2 regions of the Ideonella sp. sgz306126 genome follow, and region 2 is predicted to be linked to the other one. Evidence: riboswitches for the same ligand, from Rfam matches in the RefSeq annotation. Region 2 holds a riboswitch; the other holds the start of a gene.
The links. A riboswitch is a leader RNA that binds a small molecule or an ion and turns the genes downstream of it on or off. The one in region 2 is predicted to bind glycine.
Positions count from the first base shown of each region.

Region 1: linked by a shared signal. The riboswitch ahead of gcvT (glycine cleavage system aminomethyltransferase GcvT) and the one ahead of AC0N04_RS03640 (D-amino acid dehydrogenase) in region 2 are both predicted to bind glycine.

Region 1 is NZ_JBVYWP010000004.1:326,948-341,129, forward strand. It holds gene AC0N04_RS13905 (AGE family epimerase/isomerase) at 1-833, opposite strand, end outside; gene AC0N04_RS13910 (PAS domain-containing sensor histidine kinase) at 1,039-2,538, shown strand; gene AC0N04_RS13915 (response regulator) at 2,535-3,380, shown strand; gene AC0N04_RS13920 (L-serine ammonia-lyase) at 3,403-4,794, opposite strand; gene gcvP (aminomethyl-transferring glycine dehydrogenase) at 4,857-7,766, opposite strand; gene gcvH (glycine cleavage system protein GcvH) at 7,855-8,229, opposite strand; gene gcvT (glycine cleavage system aminomethyltransferase GcvT) at 8,274-9,425, opposite strand; glycine riboswitch at 9,470-9,597, opposite strand; glycine riboswitch at 9,614-9,708, opposite strand; gene AC0N04_RS13940 (acyl-CoA synthetase) at 9,785-11,434, shown strand; gene AC0N04_RS13945 (enoyl-CoA hydratase) at 11,478-12,269, shown strand; RNA gene ffs (signal recognition particle sRNA small type) at 12,294-12,391, opposite strand; gene AC0N04_RS13955 (AIR synthase-related protein) at 12,465-13,592, opposite strand; gene AC0N04_RS13960 (hypothetical protein) at 13,676-14,182, opposite strand, start outside.
Region 2 is NZ_JBVYWP010000001.1:778,945-793,126, reverse strand. It holds gene AC0N04_RS03640 (D-amino acid dehydrogenase) at 1-889, opposite strand, end outside; glycine riboswitch at 950-1,057, opposite strand; gene AC0N04_RS03635 (MaoC family dehydratase) at 1,148-1,606, opposite strand; gene AC0N04_RS03630 (3-hydroxyacyl-CoA dehydrogenase) at 1,603-3,129, opposite strand; gene AC0N04_RS03625 (enoyl-CoA hydratase-related protein) at 3,126-3,923, opposite strand; gene boxA (benzoyl-CoA 2,3-epoxidase subunit BoxA) at 3,937-5,244, opposite strand; gene boxB (benzoyl-CoA 2,3-epoxidase subunit BoxB) at 5,356-6,783, opposite strand; gene boxC (2,3-epoxybenzoyl-CoA dihydrolase) at 6,817-8,499, opposite strand; gene AC0N04_RS03605 (helix-turn-helix transcriptional regulator) at 8,610-9,527, opposite strand; gene AC0N04_RS03600 (4-hydroxylaminobenzoate lyase) at 9,680-10,150, shown strand; gene AC0N04_RS03595 (3,4-dehydroadipyl-CoA semialdehyde dehydrogenase) at 10,159-11,727, shown strand; gene AC0N04_RS03590 (benzoate-CoA ligase family protein) at 11,744-13,345, shown strand; gene AC0N04_RS03585 (alpha/beta fold hydrolase) at 13,339-14,145, shown strand; gene AC0N04_RS03580 (ABC transporter substrate-binding protein) at 14,142-14,182, shown strand, end outside.

The sequences.
Region 1 (14,182 bases), on a different contig from region 2:
GCGTCGACCAGCCCGGGTGTCAGCCGCTCCAGCCAGAGCAGCAGACGCGCCCATTCGGTCTGGTGGCCGGTCTGGAAGCCCCAGCGCCTCGACGGATCGGCGGCGGGCTGCTGCAGGCCCCAGTCGGCGCTCCAGTCGGCGTGGTAATGCTCCCAGATCAGGCCGTGCGCCTGGCTGGCCAGTCGCTGCGTGACGGATTCGGCCACGGCGGTAGCGCGCTCCAGGCAGGCCGGGTCGCCGGTGGCTTCGAACGCGGCCAGCAAGGCCTCGCAGGCCTGCATGTTGGCCTTCTGGCCCCGGTAAGGCAGGCGCTGTCCGTCGGCAGCGGCCTGATCGGCGTAGAGCCGGGCCTCGGGCTCCCAGAACAGTCGCTCCATCATGGCCATCGTGTCCATGATGCCGCCACGCGCGGACTCGATACCGGCGCGCAGGGCCTGGGCCTGGGCCAGCAGCACCCCTGCCAACCCGTCGGCATGCTGGGTGGTATCGAGCACGTCGCGCCGCCCATCCGCCCAACGCAGGGTCCAGGCATAGCCGCCCGCGGGGTTCCGGTGCGCCTGCTCGACGAAGTCCAGCGCGCGCCGGGCGGCGTCGCGCCAGGCCGACGCGCGCGGGTGCTGCGGAAAGGCCAGGGCTGCGTTGGCGAACGTGATCACCCGCCGGGTGCTGTCGGCCAGATGCAGGACGGGGGTGTCGACGCCGCTGCCATCGCCATGGCGCGGCGTCGACGGGCGGTCGCCGGGGTCCGGCGTTCGATCGGCTGCGCGTTCGAGGGTCTGCTGAAGGTGCGCGCGCAGAAAGGTCGGGCTGCGGAAATCCGGGAGGTGCTTCATGGAGCTTGATGCTACGGCCTGCGCCCTGCGCTGACCATCCGGAACAGGCATGCGAACCCCAGGCATGGGGGTGAGCTTCGCGCCGCCGCAACACCCGATTGAGGTCCGGGTCTTTTCGGATCGAACGGCAAACCCAGGCAAGATGGCCGTGGCACGACGTCGTCACAGGGATCGACGCCCGCAGGACCAAAAGGGTCGTTCCAAGATGGATGCATCGCCGCTTCTCGAACGCATTGTCGAAAACGCGCCGGATGGTTTGGCGGTGCTCGATCCGCAGGGACGCATCATCTTCTGGAACCGGACGGCCGAGGAATGCTTCGGTTATCCGCGCCAGGCCGCGCTGGGGCAGCGGTTGGACGACTGGCTGCTGCGATCGGGCGCCGGCGGCGACCACGCCAGCCCCCAGGACGATGGCGCCGCGGCGGACGCCGTGCACGCCTTTCAGACCATCGCACGTTGCGCCGATGGCGGGCTTCGCTACGTCAGTGTCGGCGTGCGCCGGCTCGGCGACGGGCATGGCGATGCCGCGGCCATCGTCAACCTGGCCGACGTTACGCCGGGCACGGTGCAGCGCGAAGCCGCGATGATGGCCTCGCGCTTCGGGCCCTTGCTGGACTCGGTGCCCGACGCGATCGTGATGGCCAACGAGATCGGCTGCATCGTGCTGGCCAACCGTCAGGCCGAGCACGTCTTCGGCTATGCCCCCCATGAACTGGTGGGGCAGGCGCTGGAGATGTTGCTTCCCGAACCCCTGCGCCAGCGCCATGCGCAGCACGTACAGCACTATCTGGCCCAGCCCCACGCCCGGCCGATGGGCGCCGGCCTGGTCTTGATGGGCCTGCGCAAGAACGGCGAAGAGTTCCCGGTCGAGATCAGCCTGAGTCCGATCGTGACCGAAGTCGGCCCGTTGGCGATCAGCGCGATCCGCGACATCACGCCGCGGCGCCGGGTCGAACAGGCCCTGGAAGAAAAAAACGTCGAACTCGAACGCGCGAACCGGGCCAAGGATCGTTTCCTGGCCACGATGAGCCATGAGTTGCGCACCCCGCTGAACGCCATCATCGGCTTCACCGGCCTGCTGCTGATGCGGTTGCCGGGGCCGCTGACCGCCGACCAGGAGAAGCAGCTGGGCATGGTCCAGTCCAGTGGCCAGCATTTGCTGTCGCTGATCAACGACCTGCTCGATCTCGCCAAGATCGACGCCGGCCATGTCGAGGTGAGCCTGCGCCGCATCGATGCCCGGGCCGTGATCGATCAGGTGCTGACGACGCTGAGGCCGGCCGCCCAGGTCCGCCGACTGCGCCTGGATGCCGAGTTGCCGGCCGGCCCGCTGCCGGTGGTGGCGGACGCGCGGGCGCTGCACCAGATCCTGCTGAATCTGGTCCAGAACGCGATCAAGTTCACCGAGGTCGGCGCGGTGGTCATCGAGGCTTCGCGCCGGGCAGGGCAGGACGGCGCGACCGAGGTGGGCCTGAGCGTGGTCGACACCGGCGTGGGCTTGTCGGCGGAGGAGCAATCGCGCTTGTTCAGCGCCTTCACCCGAGCCGGTGATGCGCGCCAACGCGGCCAGGTCGAAGGGGCCGGCCTCGGCCTGTACCTGTGCCGCAAGCTGGCCGAATTGCAGCAGGGGCGCATCAGCATCGACAGCGCGCCGGGCCGCGGCAGCCGCTTCACGCTGATCCTGCGCGCGGGGGAACCGCCATGACCCGCCGCTGGCGCCTGCTGGCGATCGACGACAACCAGATCAACCTGCTGCTGATCAGCTACCTGATCGAGGCGCAGGGCTGGGATGTGTCCACCGCCACCGACGGCGCCGAGGGCCTGGCCCGGATGCGGGAGAGCGCCTTCGATGTGGTGCTGTGCGACATCCAAATGCCGGAAATGGACGGGTTCGAGTTCGCGCGCCAGGTGCGCCTGGACCCCGCGCTGCGCGACTCGCCGCTGGTGGCGGTGACCGCCCTGGCCATGGTGGGCGACCGCGAGCGCATTCTCGCGGCGGGCTTCGACGGCTATCTGGCCAAGCCGATCGACCCGGCGCGTTTCGTCGCCGAACTGGTCGCCATCCTGCCGACCCTGGCGCCTGCGACCGTGCCGGCTGGCGACCGCTCTGTGCCGAGCCCAGACGCAGCGCCCGCCGAACCCTCCGGCCCGACCATCCTGGTCGTCGACGATTCGCCGTTCAACCTGGAGCTCAAGCGCTGCCTGCTGGAGCCGCACGGGTTTCGGGTGCTGACCGCGGCCGACCCCGAGGCCGCGCTGCCGTTGGCACGCGCCCATCGCCCGGCGCTGATCGTCAGCGACGTCGGCATGCAGCACGCCAGCGGGTTCGAGTTCATCGCCGCCGTCAAGGCGGATCCGGACTTGCGCGACATCCCGTTCATCTTCCTGTCGGCGACCCATTGGGACGAGGCTTCGCGCCAGCGTGCGCTGGCCCTGGGCGCCCGGTGCTACCTGAAGCGGCCGATGGACACCGTGCTGCTGCTGCGGGAGATTCGTCGCGGCCTCGGTGTGCCGCAGCCGCGCCAGACGCCCGCGTCACGCCGTTGAGCCGGCTCGCCCGCCGCGGGGATCAGCACTCGACGATGTTGACCGCCAGCCCGCCGCGGGCGGTCTCCTTGTACTTGGTCTTCATGTCGGCGCCGGTCTCGCGCATGGTCTTGATCACCTTGTCCAGGCTGACGAAATGGCTGCCGTCGCCGCGCAAGGCCATGCGCGACGCATTCAGCGCCTTGACGGCCGCGATCGCGTTGCGCTCGATGCACGGGATCTGCACCAGGCCGCCGACCGGGTCGCAGGTCAGGCCCAGGTGGTGCTCCATGCCGATCTCGGCGGCGTTCTCGACCTGCTCGGGCGTGCCGCCCATCACGGCCGCCAGGGCGCCGGCAGCCATCGAGCAGGCGACGCCCACCTCGCCCTGGCAACCGACCTCGGCGCCCGAGATGCTGGCGTTCTCCTTGTAGAGGATGCCGATGGCCGCGGCGGTGAGCAGGAAATCGACCACGCCGGCGTCGCTGGCGCCCGGGACGAAGCGCGTGTAGTAGTGCAGCACGGCCGGCACGATGCCGGCGGCCCCGTTGGTCGGTGCGGTGACCACCCGACCGCCGGCCGCGTTCTCCTCGTTGACCGCCAGTGCGTAGAGATTGACCCAGTCGATCACCTGCAGCGGGTCGGTCAGCGCCTGTTCCGGATGCGCGGTGAGCGACCGGTACAAGGCCGCGGCGCGCCGCTTGACCTTGAAGCCGCCGGGTAGTGTGCCCTCGGTGCGGCAGCCTCGGGCCACGCAGTCCTGCATCACCTGCCAGATGCGCATCAGGCCGGCATCGACCTCGGCATCGCTGCGCCAATGGCGTTCGTTGCGGCGCATCAGGTCGGCGATCGACAGGCGGTGGGTGCGGCACAAGGCCAGCAGCTGGTCGCCGCTGGCGAAGGGCAACGGCAACGCGGTGGCATCGGGGGCGATGTGCTTGTGGCGCGTGCCGTCGGCGGCAACCTCGTCGCTGACCACGAAACCGCCGCCGACCGAGTAGTAGATGCGCGAGGCGATCTCGGCGCCGTCCGCATCGAAGGCGGCGAAACGCATGCCGTTGGCGTGGAAGGGCAGGGACTCGCGCTTCAGGAACAGCAGGTCCTCCACCTCGATGAAGGGCAGGTCGTGCTCGCCGAGCAAGGCGATGCGTTGGTGCTCGCGCAGCGCCGCCAGCAAGGCCGGCACCGCGTCCACGTCGACCGTGTCCGGCTCATGGCCGGCCAGGCCCAGCAGCACGGCGCCGTCGCTGCCGTGGCCCTTGCCGGTGGCGCCGAGCGAGCCGTACAGCCAGCAGCGGACGCGGGCCGCCCGAGCGAGTTGGCCATCCGCACGCAGCCGGGCCGCGAACAGCCGGGCCGCCCGCATCGGCCCGACCGTGTGCGAGCTGCTGGGGCCGATGCCGATCTTGAAGAGGTCGAAAACAGAAACTGCCATCGCAGGCCTCCGATCGGGGGGGACCGTGGCCGGCGCCGCGAGGCACCGGTCGGGTCAAGAACTCACTCGGCGTAGTCGCTCACCGGGATGCAGGCGCAGAACAGGTTGCGGTCGCCGTAGACATTGTCGACCCGACCGACCGGCGACCAGTATTTGTCGCCCCGCAGCGCCGGCACCGGGTAGGCCGCCTGCTCCCGGCTGTAGGGGTGCGACCAATCGGCCGCGAGCAGGCTTTCGGCGGTGTGGGGCGCGTTCTTCAGCGGGTTGTCCTCGCGCGGCCACTGGCCGCGCTCGACCTGCCGGATCTCGTCGCGAATCGCGATCATCGCGTCGCAGAAGCGGTCCAGTTCGGCCAGCGGTTCGCTCTCGGTCGGTTCGACCATCAACGTGCCGGCGACCGGGAAGCTCAGCGTGGGCGCGTGAAAGCCGTAGTCGATCAGGCGCTTGGCGACGTCCTCGGCGCCGACGCCGGACACCTCCTTCAGCGGCCGCAGGTCCAGGATGCACTCGTGAGCGACGCCGCCGCCCTTGATGCCGGGCTGCCCGCCGCTGAAATGGATGTCGTAATGGTCGGCCAGGCGGGCCGCCACGTAGTTGGCGCTGAGGATCGCGGTCTCGGTGGCGCGCTGCAGGCCGTCGGCCCCCATCATGCGCACGTACATCCACGAGATCGGCAGCACCGCGGCATTGCCCAGCGGCGCCGCACTGACCGCACCGGCCCCCGTGCCCACCGTGCCGGCATAGGCACCGGCCGCGCGGGCCGTGGCATGGCCGGGAAGGAAGGGCACCAGGTCCTCGACCACGCACACCGGCCCCACACCCGGTCCGCCGCCGCCGTGCGGAATGCAGAAGGTCTTGTGCAGGTTCAGGTGGCTGACGTCGCCACCGAACTCGCCGGGCGCGGCCACGCCGACCAGCGCGTTCATGTTCGCGCCGTCCACGTAGACCCGGCCGCCGTACCGGTGGACCAGGGTGCACAGCTCCTTCACGCGCGGCTCGAACACGCCGTAGGTGGAGGGGTAGGTGATCATCACCGCGGCGAGTCGCTCGGCATGCTGTTCGCACTTGGCACGCAGGTCGTCCAGGTCGACGTTGCCGCTGGCGTCGCACTTGACCACCACCACCTGCATGCCGGCCATCTGGGCCGATGCCGGGTTGGTGCCGTGGGCGCTCTCGGGGATCAGGCAGACCGTGCGCCCGGCCTGGCCGCGCGAGGCATACCAGCCCCGGATTGCCAGCAGCCCGGCATATTCGCCTTGCGAACCGGCGTTCGGCTGCAGGCTCACGCCGGCATAGCCGGTGGCCTGGCACAACCAGGCGGTGAGCTGCTCGTTCAGCAACTGGTACCCCCTCAGCTGCTCGGCCGGCGCGAACGGATGCACCTGGGCGAATTCGGGCCAGGTGATCGGGATCATCTCGCTGGTGGCGTTGAGCTTCATCGTGCACGAGCCCAGCGGGATCATGCTGCGGTCCAGCGCCAGGTCCTTGTCGGCCAGGCGGCGCAGGTAGCGCAGCATCTCGGTCTCGGAGTGGTGGCGGTTGAACACCGGGTGGGTCAGGAAGGCGCTGCTGCGGCGCAGCGCGGCCGGGATCAGCGGCTGGGCGCCGTCCTGCAGCGCCTCCACGCTGGGCAGGGCCTGGCCGTCGCTGGCGAACCAGCCCCACAGCGCGACCAGGTCGGCCCGGGTGGTGGTCTCGTCCAGCGCGATGCCCAGATGGCGATCGGAGACGCGGCGCAGGTTGGCGCCGCCGGCCAATGCCTTGGCGAGGATGGCGTTGGTGCGGTCGCCGGTTTCCACGGTGAGCGTGTCGAACACGGATCGAACCAGCAGCTTGTGGCCCAGTTGCTCCAGCCCCCGGGCCAGGATGGCGGTGTAGGTGGCCACGCGGGTGGCGATGCGCGTCAGGCCCACCGGGCCGTGGTAGACCGCGTACATGCTGGCCATCACCGCCAGCAGCACCTGGGCCGTGCAGATGTTGGACGTCGCCTTTTCGCGGCGGATGTGCTGCTCGCGGGTCTGCAGCGCCAGCCGGTAGGCCGGGTTGCCATGCACGTCCACGCTCACCCCCACCAGGCGGCCGGGCATGGAGCGCTTGTACTCGTCGCGGCAGGCCAGGTAGGCGGCATGCGGGCCGCCCGCGCCCATGGGCACGCCAAAGCGCTGGGTGTTGCCCACGGCGATGTCGGCGCCGAACTCGCCCGGAGGCACCAGCAGCGTCAGCGCCAGCAGGTCGGCCGCGACGATGAAGGCGGCCTGCTTGGCATGCGCCGCGTCGACCTGGGCCTTCAGGTCGTGGATCAGGCCGGTGGTGGCCGGGTACTGGGCGACGACGGCGAAGTAGTCGTGCTGTTCCATCAGCTGCGGCGCCATGCCCACCAGCACCTCGATGCCCAGCGGCTCGGCGCGGGTGCGGATGACCTCGATGGTCTGCGGGTGGCAGTCGCCGGCCACGATCAGCGTGTTGCTCTTGCTCTTGACGCTGCGCTTGGCCAGGGTCATGGCCTCGGCGGCGGCGGTGGCCTCGTCGAGCATGCTGGCATTGGCCATGGCCATGCCGGTCAGGTCGCAGACCAGGGTCTGGAAGTTCACCAGCGCTTCCATCCGGCCCTGGGAAATTTCCGCCTGGTAGGGCGTGTAGGCGGTGTACCAGGCGGGATTTTCGAGGATGTTGCGCAGGATGACGCCCGGCGTGTGGGTGCCGTGGTAGCCCTGGCCGATGAAGCTCTTGAGCACCTGGTTCTGCGCCGCGACCGCGCGCAGCTCGGCCAGCGCCTGCGCTTCGCCGACCGGCGCCGGCAGGTCCATGGCGGTGGGGCGGCGAATCGCTGCGGGCACGATGGCACCGATCAAGGCCTCGCGCGAGGCCGCGCCGATGACGCCGAGCATCGCGGCTTCGTCGGCGGGGCTGGGGCCGATATGGCGGGCGGTGAATTCGCTGGCGTTCTCCAGCGTGGCAAGCGGTGTCGTCATGAGGGGTCTCGGTCGGGCAGGGGCCGCCGCAGTCCGAGGCCATCCGGACAAGGACGGCTTCGGCCGACGGAAGGGCGTGAGCGGTGGGTCAGAGCGTCTTGAGCAGCGCGTCGTAGCCCGGCGCGTCCATCAGCTCGTCGAACTGGGTCATGTCGGCGACCCGCACCTTGAAGAACCAGCCATTGCCCAGCGGATCGGTGTTGGCCAGCGCGGGGTTGTTGCGCAGCTCTTCGTTGACCTCGACGACCTCGCCGCTGACCGGCATGTAAATGTCGGCGGCTGCCTTGACCGATTCGACCACGCCGGCAATGTCGCCCTTGGCGTAGCTCTTGCCGACCTCGGGCAGGTCGACGAACACCACGTCGCCCAGCGCATCCTGTGCGTGCAAGGTGATGCCGACGACCGCGGCTTCGTGGTCCTCGATGTTGATCCATTCGTGGTCGGGGGTGAACTTGGTCGTCATGACGTGCTCCTGGTTGAGGGGGGACGAAAGGAGGCGGCAGCGCCTCAGCCGCGGTAATAGCGGGTCGGGTTGAAGGGCAGGGCAGCGACCGTCATCGGCAGGCGCTTGCCGCGCACTTCGGCGAACACCTCGGTGCCCAGCGCCGTGTGGCTGAGCGGCAGATAGGCCATCGCGACCGGCTGGTTGACGGTGGGTGCCAGCGTACCGCTGGTGACGATGCCCAGCGGGCGGCCGTCGGCCGCCACCAGCGGTGTGCCTTCGCGGACCGGCGCCCGCTCGCGGCCGATCAGGCCGACCCGCTTGCGGGTGGCACCGCCGGCAAGCTGCGCTTCGATCACCGCAGCACCGGGGTAGCCGCCAGCACGCGCACCGCCGGGGCGGCGCACTTTCTGGATCGCCCAGGTCAGCGCGGCTTCGACCGGCGTGGTGGTGGTGGAGATGTCGTGTCCATACAGGCACAGCCCGGCCTCCAGCCGCAGCGTGTCGCGGGCGCCCAGGCCGGCCGGCTTGACTTCGGGTTGGGCCAGCAAGGCGCGCGCCAGCGCCTCGGCCTGGTCCCGGTGGACCGAGATCTCGAAGCCGTCCTCGCCGGTGTAGCCCGAGCGGGTGACGAAGCAGGTGGCACCGGCCAGCGTGAAGGTGCCGGCGGTCATGAAGGTGAGGGAGGCGACGCCCGGATGCAGGCGCGCGAGTGCGGCGGCGGCCTGCGGGCCTTGCAGCGCGAGCAAGGCCCGTTCAGGCAGTGGCAGGACCTGGCAGCGCGCGCCGATGCGGTCACGCAGGTGGGCGATGTCGGCGTCCTTGCAGCCGGCATTGACGACGACGAACAGGTCGCCGAACGCGGCGGCATCGGCGGTGGCCGGGCGGGTCACCATCAGGTCGTCGAGCAGGCCGCCCGCCTCGTTGGTGAACAAGGCGTAGCGCTGCTTGCCGGCGGGCAGGTCGACCAGGTCCACCGGCACCAGGGTTTCGAGCGCTGCCGCGGCGTCGGGGCCGATCAGCCGCAGCTGGCCCATGTGCGAGACGTCGAACAGCGCCGCCGCGTCGCGGCACTGGCGATGCTCGGCCATCAGGCCGGCGGGATATTGCACCGGCATCGCATAGCCGGCGAACGGCACCATGCGGGCACCCAGTTCGAGGTGCAAGGCGTGCAGCGGGGTGGTGAGCAGCGGAGCGTCAGGCGAGGCAGCGGACATCGGCGGACTTTCGAGGGCAGTTCATGAAACCAGTGTGGTCGAGAAGTGCCCCCGCTGTCCGCTTTACCTGAGAGATTGACAGCGCCGTGGTTCACAGCAGCGCCGCTTGCCCCTTCGGTGGACGGGCTCCCGATGTCGCCATCGGCTCCCGCCTCTCTCCAGTGAGGAACGCATCGCTTTTGACGGCGTTGCGCTTGCCAGTCCTTTTGCCTGAGCGTTCGAGGCGGTTAAAGCCTCTGCGCCTTCGGCGGCCCCGGGTGGGGCTCTCTCCTAGCAGGCGCCCAGTGTACCCGAGGCGTTGTCAGCCAAGCTCCAGCCACGGCGTATAAAGTGGGACGCTGGCATCCGATGGAGACCGCATGAACAACATCTATGAACAAGATCTGGGGCCCACTGCGGCCAATCACGTGGCACTGTCGCCCGTGAGCTTCGTCGAGCGCAGTGCCGAGGTCTTCGGCGACCTGCCGGCGGTGATCCACGGCCAGCGGCGCTACACCTGGGCCCAGGTGCGGGAACGCAGCGCACGGCTGGCCGCGGCGCTGCGGGCGCTGGGGGTGGCGCGTGGCAGCACGGTCAGCGTGATGCTGCCCAACACCCCCGAGATGGTCGAGGCGCATTACGCGGTGCCGGCCCTGAACGCCGTGCTCAACACCTTGAACACGCGGCTCGACGCCTCGCTGCTGGCCTGGCAGATGAACCACTGCGAAACGGCCGTGCTGATCACCGACAGCGAATTCGGCCCGCTGATGTACGAGGCGCTGCGCCTGCTGCGCGAGAAGCACGGACGTCAGCCGATCGTCATCGACGTGACCGACAGCGAATTCACCGGCCGCTCCGAGCGCGTCGGCAGTCACGAGTACGAGGCCTTGCTGGCGGCGCATGCGCCGCTGGCCAGGCTGGACGGGCCGCGTGACGAATGGGACGCGATCGCCGTCAGCTACACCAGCGGCACCACCGGCGATCCCAAGGGCGTGGTCACCCACCACCGCGGGGCCTACCTGAACGCCGTCTGCAACGCCGCCACCTGGACGATGCCGAACTTCCCGCGCTACCTGTGGACGCTGCCGATGTTCCACTGCAACGGCTGGTGCTTCCCCTGGACGGTGGCGATGCTGGGCGGCACCCATGTCTGCCTGCGCAAGGTCGATGCCAAGGCCATCCTGGAGGCGATGCGCGAGCATGGCGTCGACCATTACTGCGCCGCTCCCATCGTCCACAACCTGCTGATCAGTGCGCCGCCCGAGTTGCGCGACGGCATCACCCAGCGCGTGCGCGGCATGGTGGCCGGGGCCGCACCGCCGGCGGCGATGATCGAAGGCATGGCGCGGCTGGGTTTCGACATCACCCATGTCTACGGCCTGACCGAGGTCTACGGCCCGGCCGCTGTGGCGGTCAAGCGCGAGACCTGGGCCCGCCAGGACCTGTCGGAGCAGACCCGGCTCAACGGCCGCCAGGGCGTGCGCTACCCCTTGCAGGAAGGCATGACCGTGATGGACCCGGAGACGATGACCGAGGTGCCGGCCGACGGCCAGACGATGGGCGAGATCATGTTCCGCGGCAACATCGCGATGAAGGGCTACCTGAAGAACCCCAAGGCCACCGAGGAAGCCTTCCGCGGCGGCTGGTTCCACACCGGCGACCTGGCCGTGCTCGAGCCCGACCGTTACGTCAAGATCAAGGACCGCAGCAAGGACATCATCATCTCGGGCGGCGAGAACATCAGTTCGCTGGAGGTGGAAGACGCGCTGTACCGCCATCCCGCCGTGGTGTCGTGCGCCGTGGTGGCCCGACCCGATCCGAAGTGGGGCGAGACGCCGGTGGCGTTCGTCGAGACCGCCCCCGGCGCCACCGTCAGCGCCGAGGAGTTGGTGGCGCACTGCAAGGGGCTGCTGGCGAGCTACAAAGTGCCGCGCGAGATCCGCTTCGAGCCGATCCCGAAGACCTCGACCGGCAAGATCCAGAAGTTCATGCTGCGCGACCGGGCCCGCTCGGCCGCGGCGTTCGAGTGAGTCGGCGGGCCGATCGGCACTGCCGTGACCGGAGGAACCCACCATGCTGACCACCGACGATCCCTTGCTGCTGCGCGAGACCGATGCACGCGGCGTCGTGACCCTGACGCTCAACCGGCCGCAGGCGTTCAACGCCTTGTCCGAGTCGCTGCTGACCGCGCTGCAGGCCGAGTTCGATGCGCTTGCGCAGGACGAGACGATCCGCGTCGTCGTGCTGGCCGCCGCGGGCAAGGCGTTCTGCGCCGGCCATGACCTGCGCGAGATGCGGGCCGATCCCTCGGCCGCGTATTACGCCAAGCTGTTCGCGCAGTGCGGAAAAGTCATGATGGCGATCCAGCGCCTGCCGGTGCCGGTGATCGCCAAAGTCCAGGGCATCGCCACGGCGGCAGGCTGCCAGCTGGTGGCGATGTGCGATCTGGCCGTGGCGGCCCGCACCGCCCGCTTTGCCGTCAGCGGCGTCAACCTGGGCTTGTTCTGCTCGACCCCGGCCGTGGCCTTGAGCCGCAACCTGGGTCGCAAGGCGGCCTTCGAAATGCTGGTGACCGGCGAGTTCATCAGCGCCGATGAGGCCCGGGTCAAGGGTCTGGTGAACCGCGTCGCCGAACCGGCCGAACTCGACGCCGCGGTCGAGGCACTGGTGGCCACGATCGTCGCCAAGCCACGCACCGCGGTCGCGATGGGCAAGAGCCTGTTCTACCGCCAGTTGGAGGCCGGCATCGAGGCGGCCTATGTGGACGCGGGCCAGACCATGGCCTGCAACATGATGGACGAGGCCGCGCTGGAGGGGGTGCAGGCCTTCATCGACAAGCGCGCGCCGAACTGGCCCCAGGCCTGACCTCGGCGGCGCGTGGCAAGAGAGGGTGACGAGCCTTGCCCTCGGCACTGGTCACAACAGTTAGGGCTGCTTGGTTCCCCACCTGACCCGGTTGGCCGTGCTCCCATGCGAGGAGGCCCGTCAGGGCGGATTGTAAGCGATGGCCCCCGTTTCCCCGACCCGAGGGGCCACGTTGTTTCGCGGAGTCGGCCGGGTTCAGCGCAGTTGCAGGTCGTCGTCGCCGAAGCGCACGTCGATCGGTTCGATCAGCACCTGCTTGGGCCCCGCCTCGACCTGACCAGCGACCAAGGCCGGCACGCCGTGGGCCTGGGCGATGGCCACCACCTGAGCCGCGTCCTGCGCCTTGACGAACAGCGCGAAGCCGGCACCCATGTTGAGCGTGGAGTACGCCTCACGGTCGTCGTGGCCGGCGTGCTGCTGGATGAAGCGCAGCACCGGCGGCACCTCGGGCACGCTGTGGATGCGGTAGGTCTGCTGGCTCGGGTGGCGCAGCAGTTTGCGCCAGCCGTGGCCGGTGATGTTGGCGCTGTAGTGCACGCTGATGCCGGCGCGGGCCACGGCTTCGGTGATCGGGCTGTAGAGCGTGGTGGGCGCCAACAGCGCGTCGCCGTAGCTGAGGCCGGGGGCGACTTCGGTCAGGTAGCCGCCGGGCAGGCGCTCCGCGAGCTTGCGCGCCAGGCTCAGGCCGTTGGCGTGGATGCCGCTCGACGCCAGCAGCACGATCGCATCGCCGGGTGCCAGCGCATCGCCGACGCTCAGCCGGCTCTTGGGGTTGACGATGCCGGTGCACGAAGCCGCCAGGTCGATGCGCCCGCTCTCGACGATGCCCGCCAGCGCCGGCGTCTCGCCGCCTCCCCAGGCCACACCGCAAACATCGCAGGCGGCCTTCCACCCGGCCACCAGCGCCTGGGCGCGTTCGGCGTCGCCGAACCAGTCGCTGCCACCGGCGGCCCAGTAGGCCTGCACCACCAGCGGCGTGGCTCCGACCGTGATGAGGTCGTTGACCGCCATGGCGATCGTGTCTTGCGCGATGCCGGCGTAATAGCTCTTGCCGGTCAGCGCCTTCATCTCGTCAGCCACCAGCGCCTTGGAGCCCAGGCATTCGACGATGCTGGCCAGGTAGAACGGCCCCACGTCCACCACATAGGCCGATTCGCCGCGCGAAGCGGCGATCTCGCTGAAGCCATGGCCCGCGAGGTGGCCGGCCGTGGCCGCGGCTGCGCGCTGGGCGGCGACCTTCAGCGGGTCGATCAGGTCGTAATTGACGCCGGCTTGTTCATAGCTGAGCGGTGCGGAGTTGGGGGTGGAGGCAGAGGAACTCATGTGCCGGATTATCCCGCAGCCGCTGCCCCCCCGGCCCGGTGCCGACGGCCCGCGTGCCCTGTTGCACGCAGGCCATCGCGGCGTCAGCGCTTGACGCGCAGCTTGGCGTCCTTGCGCATCGCCTCACCGAGCTTGGCGGCCGTGATTTCCAGCTGCTTGGCGGCGATGTCCAGGCTGGCGGCCCGGGTCTCGACGCCGCCCTTGCGAGCCGCCTCGGCCAGCGCCATGGCGCCGGCGAACTCGCGCACCAGCGGACCCCAGGGGTCCACCGGACCGTGGCCGGTCGGGCCGCCGCCGTCGACCATCACGCCCCAGCTGACCCAGGTGCCGATCTCATAGCGGTGCGGGTCGACCCATCGCGACGGGCCGGCGGGCCGCTGGTAGAACGCAAAGGCGACGCCCTGGCTCTGGGCGGCCGCTTGCAGGTCGGCCGCGACCACGGTGTCGGCCCCAGGCGGCGCCTGCAGCACGACCTGCCAGTTCAGCAAGGGCGTCGCGTGGATGCTGGCAAAGGCCTGGATGTGCTCCAGCGCCGCTGACGGCACCCAGCCGTCTTCGTTGGCGGCGGCGCCCAGGCCCGCGTCCGGCGC
Region 2 (14,182 bases):
AGACCTGGTGGGCCAGCGAGGCGTTCTTCACCGGCATGGTGACCGAGTAGCCCTTGGCCGGATAGATCGGCAGGTTCAGGCCCAACGGCCTGGCATGGACCGGGCTCAGCGAGCCCATCGCCAGCACATAGGCATCGGCGCGCAGGCGCTGGAAGCGGCCTTCAGCATCGGTGGCCTCCACGTGGTCGATCTCGCCGGCGGCGCTGCGCAGCGCGGTCACCGTGTGGCTCATCAGGAAGTGCACGCCATCGTCCGCGCAGCGCCGGGCCAGTTCGCGGGCGAAGCGGTTGGCATCGCCCGATTCGTCCTCCGCGGTGTAGGTGGCGCCGGCCAGCTGCGGCCGGATGTGGCGCAGCGCCGGCTCGATCGCCACCGCCTCGTCGGCCGAGATGACGCGCCGGTCGCAGCCCAGCGCGCGCATCTGCGCGGCGGGGGCCTCTGCGGCGTCGAACTCCTTCTCGTTGGTGTAGAAATGCAGGATGCCCTGGGTGCGCTGGTCATAGGCGATGCCGCGCGCGGCGCGCAGCGCCTGCAACTCGGCCCGGCTGTAGGCGCCCAGGCGGACGATCTGCTCGATGTTGTGGCGGGTGCGCGCGGGCGTGCATTCGCGCAGGAATTGCAGGCCCCAGAGCCACTGGCGCAGGTCGGCGCGCAGGCGAAACAGCAGCGGCGCGTCTTCCCGCCCCAGCCACTTCAGCAGTTTCAGCGGCGCGCCGGGGTTGGCCCAGGGCTCGGCGTGGCTGACCGAGATCTGGCCGCCGTTGGCAAAGCTGGTTTCGGCGGCGGGGGTGGCCTGGCGATCGACCACGGTGACCTCGTGGCCCAGTTGGCGCAGGTAATAGGCGGACGTGGTGCCGAGCAGGCCGGCACCCAGAACGATGACGTTCATCGGGGAACTCTCCAGAGAGCAAGCGGTGGCGCACCCGCCACGCGGTCGGGCGTGGTGCGTGCCGCTCCCCCTGTCCTTGGTACCTGAGAGATTCAGCCGCGGCGGTCGGGCCGGGCCTTGCTCCTTCGGTGCATCAGCGGTGGCTGACGGCTCTCCAGACGGCGTTCTGACCGTGGCAGTACGGAACCTGAGCGTGCATGGGAGTTTGCGCCTTCGGTGGCCGGCCCGAGGGGCCGGCGCTCTCCTGCCAGGCCCGCATCATAGCGGCTGCGCGGGAGGCGATCGCGCCAGATCGAACAGGCTGGTGGCTTCCAGGTCCAGCACCGGTTGCTGGTGCTGGTTGAAGAGTTGCCAGCGCCAGCGCAGGATGCCCAGCGTGGGCCGCTTGTCCGAGCAGCGGGCCTCGACCACGGTGGCCACCAGGTGCAGGCGGTCGCCCGGGCGCACCGGGTGGGGCCATTTCACGTACTGCAGACCGGGCGATGCGAAGGATTCGGACCCCTTCAACGCCGCGTCGGCCACCAGCCGCATCGCGATCCCGCAGGTCTGCCAGCCACTGGCAATCAGGCCACCGAAGCGGCCTTGCGCGGCGGCCTCCGGGTCGGTGTGGAACCACTGCGGATCCCACTCGGTCGCGAAGGCCAGGATCTGGGCTTCGCTGATCGCGTAAGGCCCGGCCTCGATGACCTGACCGGCGTGGAATTCGGCGAATTTCATCGCGCCGCCTGTTCCGCCAGCAGCCGCTGGCGCAGCCAGGGGCTGACGCGGTAGCGCTCGCCGCGGTAGTGCGCGTCCAGCGCGTCCAGCAAGCCCACGACCGGGCCGGTGCCGACCTGGGCCAGCCAGTCGAACGGGCCGGCCGGGTAGTTGACGCCCAGCTTCATCGCCGCATCGGCCCCCTCGGGGGAGCAGACGCCTTGCAGCACCGCATCGGCCGCCTCGTTGACCAGCATCGCGATCGTGCGAGCGACGACCAGGCCTGCCGCATCGGCCACCCGCAGCGGGTGCCAGCCGGCGGCGGCCAGTGCACCCGCGGCCGCCAGGGTGAAGCCTTCGGTCGCCGACGCCGCCACCGAAAATGCCAGGGGCGTGCCTGCCGGCGGCTCGCCGCCGACCTGCCAGTCGAACACCGCCAGGTTGCGTTCGCCGCCGCGGGCGGCCCGCTCGGTCGCGGTGCGGCCGTCGCTGACCACCAGCCGGCCCGCGGCCAGCGTCAGGCCGACGTCGGCGGTGCCGGTGTCACGGCTCACGCGCAGACCGCCGGCCATCAGCCGGGCGGCGATCTGTTCGGCCCAGGCGCAACGGCCGGTCACGGTGACCGCGCCGGGTGCGGCCTGCGGCGCCGCCGCGGGCAGGGCCTTGTCGGCCTCGCTCTGCGGATGGCGGTAAAAGCCCCGGCCGCTCTTGCGGCCGAGCCAGCCGGCGTCGACCAGCTCGCGTTGCACGCCGGAGGGCACGTAGCGCTTGTCGAAGAAATTCGCTTCGAAGACCGATTGGGTGACGGCGAAGTTGGTGTCGTGGCCGATCAGGTCCATCAGCTCGCAGGGGCCCATGCGGAAACCGGCGCTGCGCAGGCAGGCGTCCAGCACGGCCGGGGTCGCGGCCTGTTCGGCCAGCAGCGCCAGGGTCTCGGCGTAATAGGGGCGGGCGATGCGGTTGACGATGAAGCCGGGGGTCGAGCGCGCGTGCACCGGCGTCTTGCCCCAGGCCGCGGACAGCTTGAAGATGGCGTCGGCCACCGCAGGCGCGGTGTGCAGCCCCGAGACCACCTCGACCAGCTTCATCAGCGGCACCGGGTTGAAAAAGTGCATGCCCACCAGACGCTCGGGCCGGGCCATGCCGTTGGCCAGCGCGGTGACCGAGATCGACGAGGTGTTGGTGGCGATCACGCACTCGGGCGAGACCAGCGCTTCCAGGTCCCGCCACAGCGCGCGCTTGACCTCCAGCTTCTCGACGATGGCCTCGACCACCAGCCCTGCGCCGGCCGCTTCGGCCAGGGCGTCGAGGGGGGTGATGCGAGCCAGCGTCGCGGCTGCGTTCTCGGCCGTCAGCCGGCCCTTGGTCACCAGGGCCTGCAGGCCGGCGGCAAGCTTGTCCTTGGCGTCGGCGGCGGCACCCGGCCGGGCATCGTGCAGCTGCACCGCGTGGCCGGCCTGGGCCGCCACCTGCGCGATGCCGGCGCCCATGATGCCGGCGCCCACCACCAGCACCGGGGTGCTGCTCAATTCGAAGGTGTTCATGTCTTGTCGTCTCGGGGAATCCACGGGGCGGGCTGCTTGGCCAGAAAGGCCGCGAAGCCCTGGCGCGCTTCCTCGGTGCCGCGCACGCGGGCGATGGTGCGGGCGGTCAGCTCGCGCACCTCGGGCGTGATCGTACCGACGTCGAAGCGGGCGAACAGCGCCTTGATTTCGCGCTGCGCCTGCGGGCCGCCGTTCAGCAGTTCGGCCACCAGCGCGTCGACGGCGGCGTCCAGCTCCGCCACCGGCACCACCTGGTGCACCAGGCCGATGGCGAGCGCCTCGGCGGCGCCGATGCGCGAGGTGGTCAAGGCCAGGCGCAAGGCCTGGCGCTTGCCCACCGCATTGGTCAGATAGGGGCCGATCACCGAGGGCAGGATGCCGAAGCGCGCCTCGCTGACCGAGAACTTCGCGTCGTCGCCGGCGATGGCCAGATCGCAGGCGGCGGTCAGGCCCACGCCGCCGCCCAGCGCGACGCCCTGGACGCGCGCGATGGTGGGCTTGGCGCAGGCGTGGATGCGATGGAGCATGGCCGCGAAGCGGCGCGCATCGGCCTCGTTCCATTCGAGGCTGGCGGCGCTGGCGCGCTGCATCCACTGCAGGTCCGCGCCGGCGCTGAAGGCCTTGCCCGCGCCTTCGAGCACGATCACGCGCACCGCGTCGTCGGTTTCCAGCATGGCGAAGGCCCGGTCCAGTTCGCCGATCATCGCCTCGTCGAAGGCATTGAAGACCTGCGGGCGGTTCATGCGCACCCGGCTGACGGGTCCGTGCTGCAGCTCTAGCGTGGTGTAGCTCATCTCATGCGTGAGGTCAGTAGGTTTCCAGGTGCAGTCGGCCTTGTGCCTTCAGCTCGGCGCCCAGTGTCTCCCACGCCAGTCCGGTGCCGGTCGCCAAATCGCGCAAGGCCAGCACCACGCCTTCTTCCATCGATTTCAGGCCGCAGACATAGAAGTAGGTGTTGGGGTCTTTCAGCAGCGGGCCCAGGTCGGCGGCGCGCTCGCGCATCAGGTCTTGCACATAGCGCTTGGGCGCGCCAGGGGTGCGCGAGAACGCGAGATTGATGTCGATGAAGTCCTTGGGCAGGTTCATCAGCGGCCCGAAGTAGGGCAGCTCCTCCTTGGTGCGGGCGCCGAAGAACAGCATCAGCTTGCCGCCCTCGAACTTGCCGGTGGCTCTCAATCGACGGCGCCATTCGGTCATCGCGCGCATCGGCGCGCTGCCGGTGCCGGTGCAGATCATCACGATGTTCGACTTCGGGTGGTTGGGCATCAGGAAGCTGGTGCCGAAGGGCCCGATCACCTGCACCGTGTCGCCGACCTTCAGGTCGCACAGGTAGTTGCTGGCCACACCGCGCACCGGCTTGCCCGAGTGGTCTTCAAGCACGCGCTTGATGGTGAGCGAGAGGTTGTTGTAGCCGGGCCGCTCGCCGTTGCGCGGACTGGCGATGGAGTACTGCCGCGGGTGGTGCGGCTTGCCGGCGCCGTCCACGCCCGGCGGGATGACGGCGATGGACTGTCCTTCCAGCACCGGAAAGGGCATGCTGCCGAAGTCCAGCATCAGGTGGTGGGTGTCGTACTCGGTGCCCACCTGGGTGACGCGCACATTGCCCACCACGGTGGCGGTGGTGGTCTTTTGCGCCGACTTGGGGCCGTAGAGGTTGGTGTAGGCGTGCGCGGCCGACCAGGGCGGCAGCGTGGCGCCGTAGTCGCCCGCGCGGAAGGGTGCCTCGCCCGTGGCGGTGGTGGCGGCTGCCGCGGGGGCGGCTTCAGCAGGGGCATCGGCCACGGCGGCATCGCCGGCCGCATCACCCGTCGCGTCACCCACCAGCGCGGCCAATTGCTCGCGGCTCAGTTCGGCGGGCAGTTCGTCCCAGCTGAACTGCTCGTCCAGCGTGTAGGGCCGGGTGGCGGCCACGCTGCGGTAGTTGTCGATCGAGCCCGTGGGACAGGGCGAGATGCAGGCGTTGCACCAGTTGCAGACGTTGACGTCGACGACATAGTTGCGCGAATCGTGCGAGATGGCGTTCACCGGGCACGTGGCCTCGCAGGTGTTGCAGCGGATGCAGATCTCGGGGTCGATCAGGTGCTGCTTGAGCACGGCAGGCATCGGAGCGTTCATGATGGGGTCCGGCTGGGAGGCTGGCGGGAGAGTGCCGACGGTACAAGTGAAACGGCGGGTGGCGTGTCGGGACAAGCCCGAGCCGCGCACCCGCCGCGCAGGCGTCAGGCCTCAGGAAAAGCGAACGTATTCAAAGTCGACCGGCTGGCGGTTGATGCCCATCACCGGCGGCGCGATCCAGTTGGCGAACTTGCCCGGATCGGTGACGCGGCCCATCAGGCTGGCGACGAAGGCGCGGTCTTCGGCCGAGGGCAGCCAGTGCTTCTCGTTCTGGGCCCATTCGGCGGCGCTCACGACCCGGCCCTCCGGCGTCACGTTGGCGCCGGCCAGCGTGCCGATCTTGCGGTTGAAGACCTTGTGCGGGGCCACCAGCTTGAACGGGATGCCGGCCTTCTCGATCACCTTGTTCCAGCGGTTGACGCCAGCGATCGAGTCCTTGATGTAGTCGTCTCGCAGCACTTCGTTGAGCGCGTTGAGCATCGGCACCTCGCGCTCCACCAACTGGCCGTTCTGCACCGCCAGCACCTTGTAGGTCTGGCCCTGCAGGCGGTGGTCGTCGCCACGCTTCGTCTCCTCGTAGCGCCCCTTCAGGCCGGAGTTGTAGAAGATCGCCGCGTTGCTGGATTCATCGGCGCCGAACAGGTCGATCGTCACCGAGAAGTGGAAGTTCAGGTAGCGCTGGAGGGTGGGCAGATCGATCACGCCGGCCGCGCGCACCTTGGCGGGATCGTCGGTCTTGAGCTCGTTCATCACCTGGCAGGTGCGGGCGATCACGCGGCTCACGCCCGATTCGCCGACGAACATGTGGTGCGCCTCTTCGGTCAGCATGAACTTGGTCGTGCGCGCCAGCGGATCGAAGCCGCTCTCGGCCAGCGCGCAGAGCTGGAATTTGCCGTCGCGGTCGGTGAAGTAGGTGAACATGTAGAACGCCAGCCAGTCCGGGGTCTGCTCGTTGAAGGCGCCCAGGATGCGCGGGTTGTCGGCGTCGCCGGAGTTGCGCTGCAGCAGCGCATCGGCTTCTTCGCGGCCGTCGCGGCCGAAGTACTTGTGCAGCAGGTAGACCATCGCCCAGAGGTGGCGGCCTTCTTCCACGTTCACCTGGAACAGGTTGCGCAGGTCGTACTGGCTGGGGGCGGTCAGGCCCAGGTGGCGCTGCTGTTCGACCGACGCCGGTTCGGTGTCGCCCTGGGTGACGATGATGCGGCGCAGGTTGGCGCGGTGCTCGCCGGGCACGTCCTGCCAGGCGGCCTCGCCCTTGTGCTCGCCGAAGTTGACCTGCTTGCCCTCTTCCTTGGGGTTCAGGAAGATGCCCCAGCGGTAATCGGGCATCTTGACGTGGCCGAACTGGGCCCAGCCGTCGGCCTCGACGCTGACCGCGGTGCGCAGGTAGACATCGAATCCCTGCGAGCCGTCCGGGCCCATGTCGTTCCACCAGTTCAGGTAGTTGGGCTGCCAGTGTTCCAGCGCGCGCTGCAGCGTCTTGTCTTCCGACAGGGCGACGTTGTTGGGGATCTTCTCGCTGTAATTGATCGTGGACATCGTGTGCTTTCGGTACGTGGGGTGGCCGTCTGGTCAGACGCGGTTCATGTCGAATTGCGCTTTTTCGCCCTTGCCGTAGAGCTTCAGCGCGCCCTTCTCGCCGACCGCGTTGGGGCGCTGGAAGATCCAGTTCTGCCAGGCGGTGAGGCGGCCGAAGATGCGGGTGAACATGTTCTCGGGACCGTTGAAGCGCAGGTTGGCCTCCATGCCGGTCAGCGCGTCGGGCGACATCGCGGCACGTTCTTCCAGCGCAATCCGCACCTCGTCGGCCCAGTCGATGTCGTCGGGTGCCGAGGTCACCAGCCCAAGGGCCAGCGCGGCGTCGGCATCCAGCGCCTGGCCGATCGCGGCCCGGGCGGCGGCCATCGGGGCGGCTTCGTCGTAGAAGCGGCGGCCCAGGCGAGACTGGCCGGTGGCCATCGGGTAGAGGCCGAAGTTGGCTTCGGTCAGCGCGAGCTTGGGGGCCTTGGCGGCATCGTCAGGCAGCGCCAGGTGGTAGCTGCGGTCGCAGGCCAGGGCCAGTTCCGCCAGCGTGCCGGTGAAGCACGAGCCTTCCTCGATCAGCGCGAACAGCGAGCGCGACGAGACGTCGATGCGCGACAGCGTGCGGCGCAGCAGGCCGATGGTCTCGCGCACCAGCCAGTGATCTGGGTGGGCCAGCAACTGGGCATCCAGGGCCTGCACGGCCGCGCTGTCGCCGCGGGTCTTCAGCACCCAGGTGCCGATGTCCAGCTCGTTGGTGCGCATGTGCAGGATGGCGTCGTCCAATTGGCGCGCCATGGCCAGCGGGTACCAGGCCGCGCCGGCGGCCACGATGGCGTCCACCGTGCCGGGCTGGGGGCCGGTCGGGGCCTGGACGGTGAAGACGGCCTGGCGGCGGGCCCGGTCGATCTCGACGCTGACGTGCTCGTAGCGCAGGCTGTCTGCATCCTGGCTGCGCTCGATGCGGGTCAGCGCCACGCCCTGCGCGTCGGCCGGACGGTCGCTGGTCGCCGCCAGCGCCAGCGCGCGTTCCTGGACCTTGGCCGCGAACGCGGCGGGCTTGACGATCTCGTCGACCAGCCGCCAATCCTTGGCCTTCTGGCCGCGCACGCCTTCCGTGGTGGTGCAGAAGATGTCGGCCAGGTCGTGGCGCACATGGCGCTTGTCGGTCACGCGGGTCAGGCCGCCGGTGCCGGGCAGCACGCCCAGCAGCGGCACCTCGGGCAGGCTCACGGCGCTGGAGCGGTCGTCGACCAGGATGATCTCGTCGCAGGCCAGGGCCAGCTCGTAGCCGCCGCCGGCGCAGGCACCGTTGACGGCGGCCAGGAATTTCAGGCCCGAATGCTTAGACGAGTCTTCCAGGCCGTTGCGGGTTTCGTTGGTGAACTTGCAGAAGTTCACCTTCCAGCCGTGGCTGGACACGCCCAGCATGAAGATGTTGGCGCCGGAGCAGAAGATGCGATCGCGGCTGGAGGTGATCACCACGCTGCCCACTTGCGGATGCTCGAAGCGGATGCGGTTGATGGCGTCGTGCAGTTCCACGTCCACGCCCAGGTCGTAGCTGTTGAGCTTGAGCTTGTAGCCGGGGCGCAGGCCGGCGTTCTCATCGACGTTCATCGCCAGCGTGGCCACCGGGCCTTCGACGCTCAGCGACCAGTGGTGGTATTGGCCGGGCTCGGTGCGGTAGTCGACCGGGCGGGCGGCCAGGGTCTCGGGGGCGAGGGGTGCATTCATGCCAGTCTCCTGTGGGCGGCCTGTGAGTGCGGTGTGGCGACGGAATGTCCCGACCGCGAATGACAGGCATCATAATGCATCTACATGACACGTCAAGCAGAAAATGCAATTTAATGCTTGATCGCCTTTCGCAGTGCCGCCTGGAGTTCCTGTTCGGCCTGCTCCAGCGGCTTGCCGCCGGTCTCGATCGCCAGGTCGGCCTTGCCGTAGAACGCCGCGCGCTCGTTGAGGATGCGCTTCAGGTCGTCCATGGCTTCGCGGTTGCCCGACATCGGCCGCAGATCGCCCTGCGCCAGCACGCGGCTCATGTGCTCCTCAGGCGAGGCCTTCAGCCACACGGTGTAGCAATGGGCGAGCAGCAGGTTGAAGTTGGCCGGGTCCGACACCACGCCCCCTGGCGTGGCGATGACGGCGTCCGGGTAGAGCTGGATCGTTTCCTCCAGCGCGCGTCGCTCGTAGCGGCGGTAGGCGGCGGCGCCCAGCAGGTTGTGGATCTCGGGCAGGCTGCAGCCGGCCACGCGCTCGATTTCCTGGTTGAGCTCGACGAAGGGCACGTCCAGCGACTCGGCCAGCCGCCGGCCCAGCGTGGACTTGCCGGCGCCGCGCAGCCCGATCAGCGCGATGCGCTGCAGCCGTGCGTCGGGTGGGCCCGATTGGCCGTAGAGGTCCGCCAGCGCCAGCCGGCCGCGGCGCAGGTCGTCATCGGTGCGCCCGCGCAGCAGGTCGCGGATCATCAGCCACTCGGGCGAGGTGGCGGTCTCGTCGCCGAGCAATTCGGCCAGTTCGCAATCCAGCGCCCGGCAGACCTGGCGCAGCACCAGGATGGAGGCGTTCCCGACGCCCGATTCCAGGTTGGCCAGGTGGCGTTCCGAGACGTCCGACGCCTGCGACAGCACGCGCCGCGTCATGCCGCGACGGGCACGCACCGCGCGCACCCGCTCGCCCAGCGTGGTTAGAAAGGGATCGCGCGGATCGCTGGTGCGTTCGGCGGCAGGCCGGTCGGCCAGCGAGGTGTCGAGGTCGTCCATGATGTAGTGTCTACCCGCGGTATGCAATATATTGCTTGACTCCGGTTCGTCAGCCGGGTAAGTTTCGGTCATGCACTAAATTTCCACAAGCGACCCGGCGCAAGAACTCGACAACCGGGACTGCGCCTGGGGCTTGAACGGGGAACCCTGCCATGACCTCTGTTGACGACTTTCAGTCCTTGATCGCCTCGCTCACCGCCACGCTGGCGGGCCGCGCGCTGGACGATGCGCTGGCGGCCGACCTGAACCGCCTGCACCCTGCCGGCAGTCCGCTCTACGAAGCGATCGCCGCGGCCTGCCGGACCGGCGCGGCCGAAGGCTGGATGTGCCAGCACGAGGCTGGCGGCCTGCGCTACGGGCGGGTGCTGAAGGCCACGCCCGCCACGCACGGCTTCTCGGTCGACGTGGTCGACATGCAGGACGTCGTCGGCCCGCACCATGTGCACCCCCAGGGCGAGATCGACCTGGTCCTGCCGCTGCAAGGCGATGCGCGCTTCGACGGCCAGGGCGCCGGCTGGAAGGTCTACGGGCCGGGCAGCGCGCACCGCCCCACGGTAACCGGTGGCCGGGCCCATGTGCTGTACCTGCTGCCCCAAGGGGCGATTCAATTCACCTGTACCTGAAGACGCCGATGACGATCGAACTGCTGAAGAACTTCATGGCCGGCCAATGGGTGGCGGGCCGCGGCGAGGGCACCGCGTTGCACGACCCGGTGACCGGCGACACGCTGGTGCGGGTGTCCAGCAGCGGGGTCGACCTGCCGGCCGCTTTCGCGTTCGCCCGCGATCGGGGCGGTGCGGCGCTGCGGGCCCTGAGCTACGGCGAGCGCGCCGGCCTGCTCAAGGCGATCGGCGGCGTGCTGGCGGCCCATCGCGACGACTATTTCGCCATCGCCACCGCCAACGCCGGCACCGTGGCGGCCGATTCGGCGGTCGACATCGACGGGGCGATCTACACGCTGGGCCAGTACGCGCGCTGGGGTGCCGGCCTGGGCGATGCCCGCGTGCTGCTCGACGGTGCGGCGGTGGACCTGAGCAAGGATGCGGCCTTCCAGTCGCAGCACCTGCGGGTGCCCACACGCGGCGTCGCGCTGTTCATCAATGCCTTCAACTTCCCCGCCTGGGGCTTGTGGGAAAAGGCCGCGCCGGCGCTGCTGGCGGGCGTGCCGGTGATCGTCAAACCGGCCACCACCACCGCCTGGCTGACGCAGCGCATGGTGGCCGACGTGGTGGCCGCCGGCGTGCTGCCGGCCGGGGCGCTGTCGATCCTGTGCGGCAGTTCGGCCGGCCTGCTCGATGCCTTGCAGCCCTTCGACGTGGTGTCGTTCACCGGTTCGGCCGAGACCGCGGCGCTGATCCGCTCCCACGAGCAGGTCGTCGCGCGCTCGGTGCGCGTCAACATCGAGGCCGACAGCCTGAACTCGGCCCTGCTGATGCCGGGGGCGGCGGCAGGTTCCGAGCCGTTCGAGCTGTTCGTGCGCGAGGTGGTGCGCGAGATGACCGTCAAGTCGGGCCAGAAGTGCACGGCGATCCGGCGCGCCTTCGTGCCGCAAGCGCTCTACGACGCAGCGGCCGAAGCGATCGGCGCCCGCCTGTCCCAGGTCACGGTGGGCAATCCGCGCTCGGAGGCCGTGCGCATGGGCTCGCTGGTGAATCGCGAGCAGTGGCGCAACGTGCTGGACGGGCTGGAGGCGCTGAGCGCCCAGGCGGAGGTGCTGCACGATGGCCGCAAGACGCCGCTGATCGATGCCGACCCGACCGTCGCCGCCTGCCTGGGTCCCACGCTGCTGGGCACGCGCGATCCCGACGCCGCCGACCGGGTGCACCACGTCGAGGTGTTCGGTCCCTGCGCCACGCTGATGCCGTATCGCGACGCCGATCAGGCCACGGCGCTGATCCGCCGCGGCGAGGGCTCGCTGGTGTGCTCGCTGTATGGCGACGACCCGGGGGCGCTGGCCGCGATGGCCACCGACCTGGCCAACAGCCACGGCCGCGTTCACGTCGTGACGCCGGACGTGGCCCGATTGCACAGCGGCCACGGCAACGTCATGCCGCACTCGCTGCACGGTGGACCCGGCCGCGCCGGCGGCGGCGAGGAACTGGGCGGCCTGCGCGCGCTGGGCTTCTACCAGCGCCGTGCCGCCGTGCAAGCCAGCCCCGCCGTGCTGGCCGCCCTGGGCGCCACGCCCGCACCCTATTGAAAGACCAGGAGACGCCATGAATGCCAACGCCGTATCCGCGACCACGCCCGACGTCGCCGCACCCGCCGAGCACTTCAACTTCGCCCAGCACCTGCTGGCCGAGAACGCCGGTCGCCACGACAAGACCGCGTTCATCGACGACGCGGGCTCGCTGACCTACGGCCAGCTCGACGATCGCATCCGCCGCATGGCCGCCGCCCTGCGCGCGCTGGGCGTCAAGCGCGAAGAGCGGGTGCTGCTGCTGATGCAGGACTGCAGCGATTGGCCGGTGACCTTTCTCGGGGCCATGTACGCCGGCGTGGTGCCGGTGGCGGTCAACACCTTGCTGACGGCCGACGACTACGCCTACATGCTGGAACACTCGCGCGCCCAGGCGGTGCTGGTTTCCGGGGCCTTGCTGCCGGCGCTGACCTCGGCGCTGATCAAGTCGGATCATGAAGTGCAGAAGGTCATCGTCTCGCGACCGGTGGCGCCGCTGCACCCGGCGGAGGTCGAGTTCGAGGCGTTCCTGGCGAGCCAGGCGCCGCTGCCCCGGCCCGCGTCCACCGGCCCCGACGCGCCGGGCTTCTGGCTTTATTCGTCGGGTTCGACGGGGCGGCCCAAGGGGACCGTCCATTCGCACGCCAACCCGTACTGGACCTGCGAGCTCTACGGCAAGCGGTTGCTGAAGCTGCGCGAGGACGATGTCTGCTTCTCGGCCGCCAAGCTGTTCTTCGCCTACGGCCTGGGCAACGCATTGACCTTTCCGATGAGCGTCGGGGCGACCGTGATCCTGATGGCCGAGCGGCCGACGCCGGAGGCGACGTTCAAGCGCTGGCTCGGACAGGTCGGGGGACGCAAGCCGACCGTGTTCTATGGCGCTCCGACCGGCTTTGCCGGCATGCTGGCCCACCCGGCCTTGCCGGCCCGCCAGGACCTGGCGATCCGCCTCGTCTCGTCCGCCGGCGAGGCGCTGCCGGCCGACCTCGGCGAGCGGTTCCAGCGCCACTTCGGGGTCGACATCGTCGACGGCATCGGCTCGACCGAGATGCTGCACATCTTCATCTCGAACACGCCCGAGAAGGTCCGCTACGGCACCACCGGCTGGCCGGTGCCGGGCTACGACATCGAGCTGCGCGGCGAAGAGGGCGGCGCGGTGCCCGACGGCGAGCCCGGCGACCTGTACATCCGGGGCCCGTCGGCGGCGATGATGTACTGGGGCAACCAGGCCAAGACCCGCGAGACCTTCCAGGGCGGCTGGACCAAGAGCGGCGACAAGTACGTGCGCAATGCCGACGGCAGCTACACCTACGGCGGCCGCAGCGACGACATGCTCAAGGTCAGCGGCATCTACGTCAGCCCCTTCGAGGTCGAGGCGACGCTGGTCCAGCACCCGGCGGTGCTGGAGGCTGCGGTGATCGGCGTGGCCGATGCCGACGGCCTGACCAAGACCAAGGCCTTCGTCGTGCTCAAGGCCGGCCAGCGCACCACCGAGGAGGCGCTGAAGGCCTTCGTCAAGGATCATCTGGCGCCGTACAAGTACCCGCGCCAGATCGTTTTCGTCGACGAACTGCCCAAGACGGCCACCGGCAAGATCCAGCGCTTCAAGCTGCGCGAGCAGGAAAAGCAGGCATCGTGAGCGAACGGGTCGCGATCCAGACCGGCGGGCGAGCCCTGGACATCGAGGTGGCCTGGGTCGGCGCGACCGATCCGTCGGCGCCGCTGGCGGTCTTCCTGCACGAAGGCCTGGGCTCGGTGGCGATGTGGAAGGATTTTCCGCAGCGCCTGTGCCAGGCCTGCGGCTGGCGAGGCCTGGTGTACTCGCGCCCCGGCTACGGCCGCTCGACGCCGCGTCCGCCCGACGAACGCTGGGGACGGGACTTCATGCACCATCAGGCCCGACAGGTGTTGCCGGCGCTGCTGGACGCGCTGGACGTGCAGGGGCGCTACCTGCTGTTCGGCCACAGCGATGGCGGCTCGATCGCGCTGCTGCACGCCGCGCACGCGCCGGACCGCGTGGCGGCGGCCGTGGTGATGGCGCCGCACATCCTGGTCGAGGAGTTCGGCCTGGCCAGCATCCGCGAGGCCCGCCAGCAGTATCTGCACGGCCGCCTGCGTGCCGGCCTGGCGAAGTACCACGACGACGTGGACTCGGCCTTCTGGGGCTGGAACGACATCTGGCTCGCACCGGACTTTCCCTTATGGCAAATTACTTCAGAACTAAATCAAATTAGGGCGCCGGTACTCGCCATCCAGGGGTTGGAGGATCCGTACGGAACCCTGGCGCAGATCGACGGCATCGCGGCCGCCGTGGCGCAGACGACGCTGCTCAAGTTGGATGCGTGCGGCCATTCGCCGCACCGCGATCGACCCGATCAGGTGGTGGCGGCTTGCGCTGCCTTCTGGTTTTCGCTGACGAAGAAGGAGACAAACCCATGAACATTCGCACTCCCTTGCTGGCACTGTCGGCTGCGGC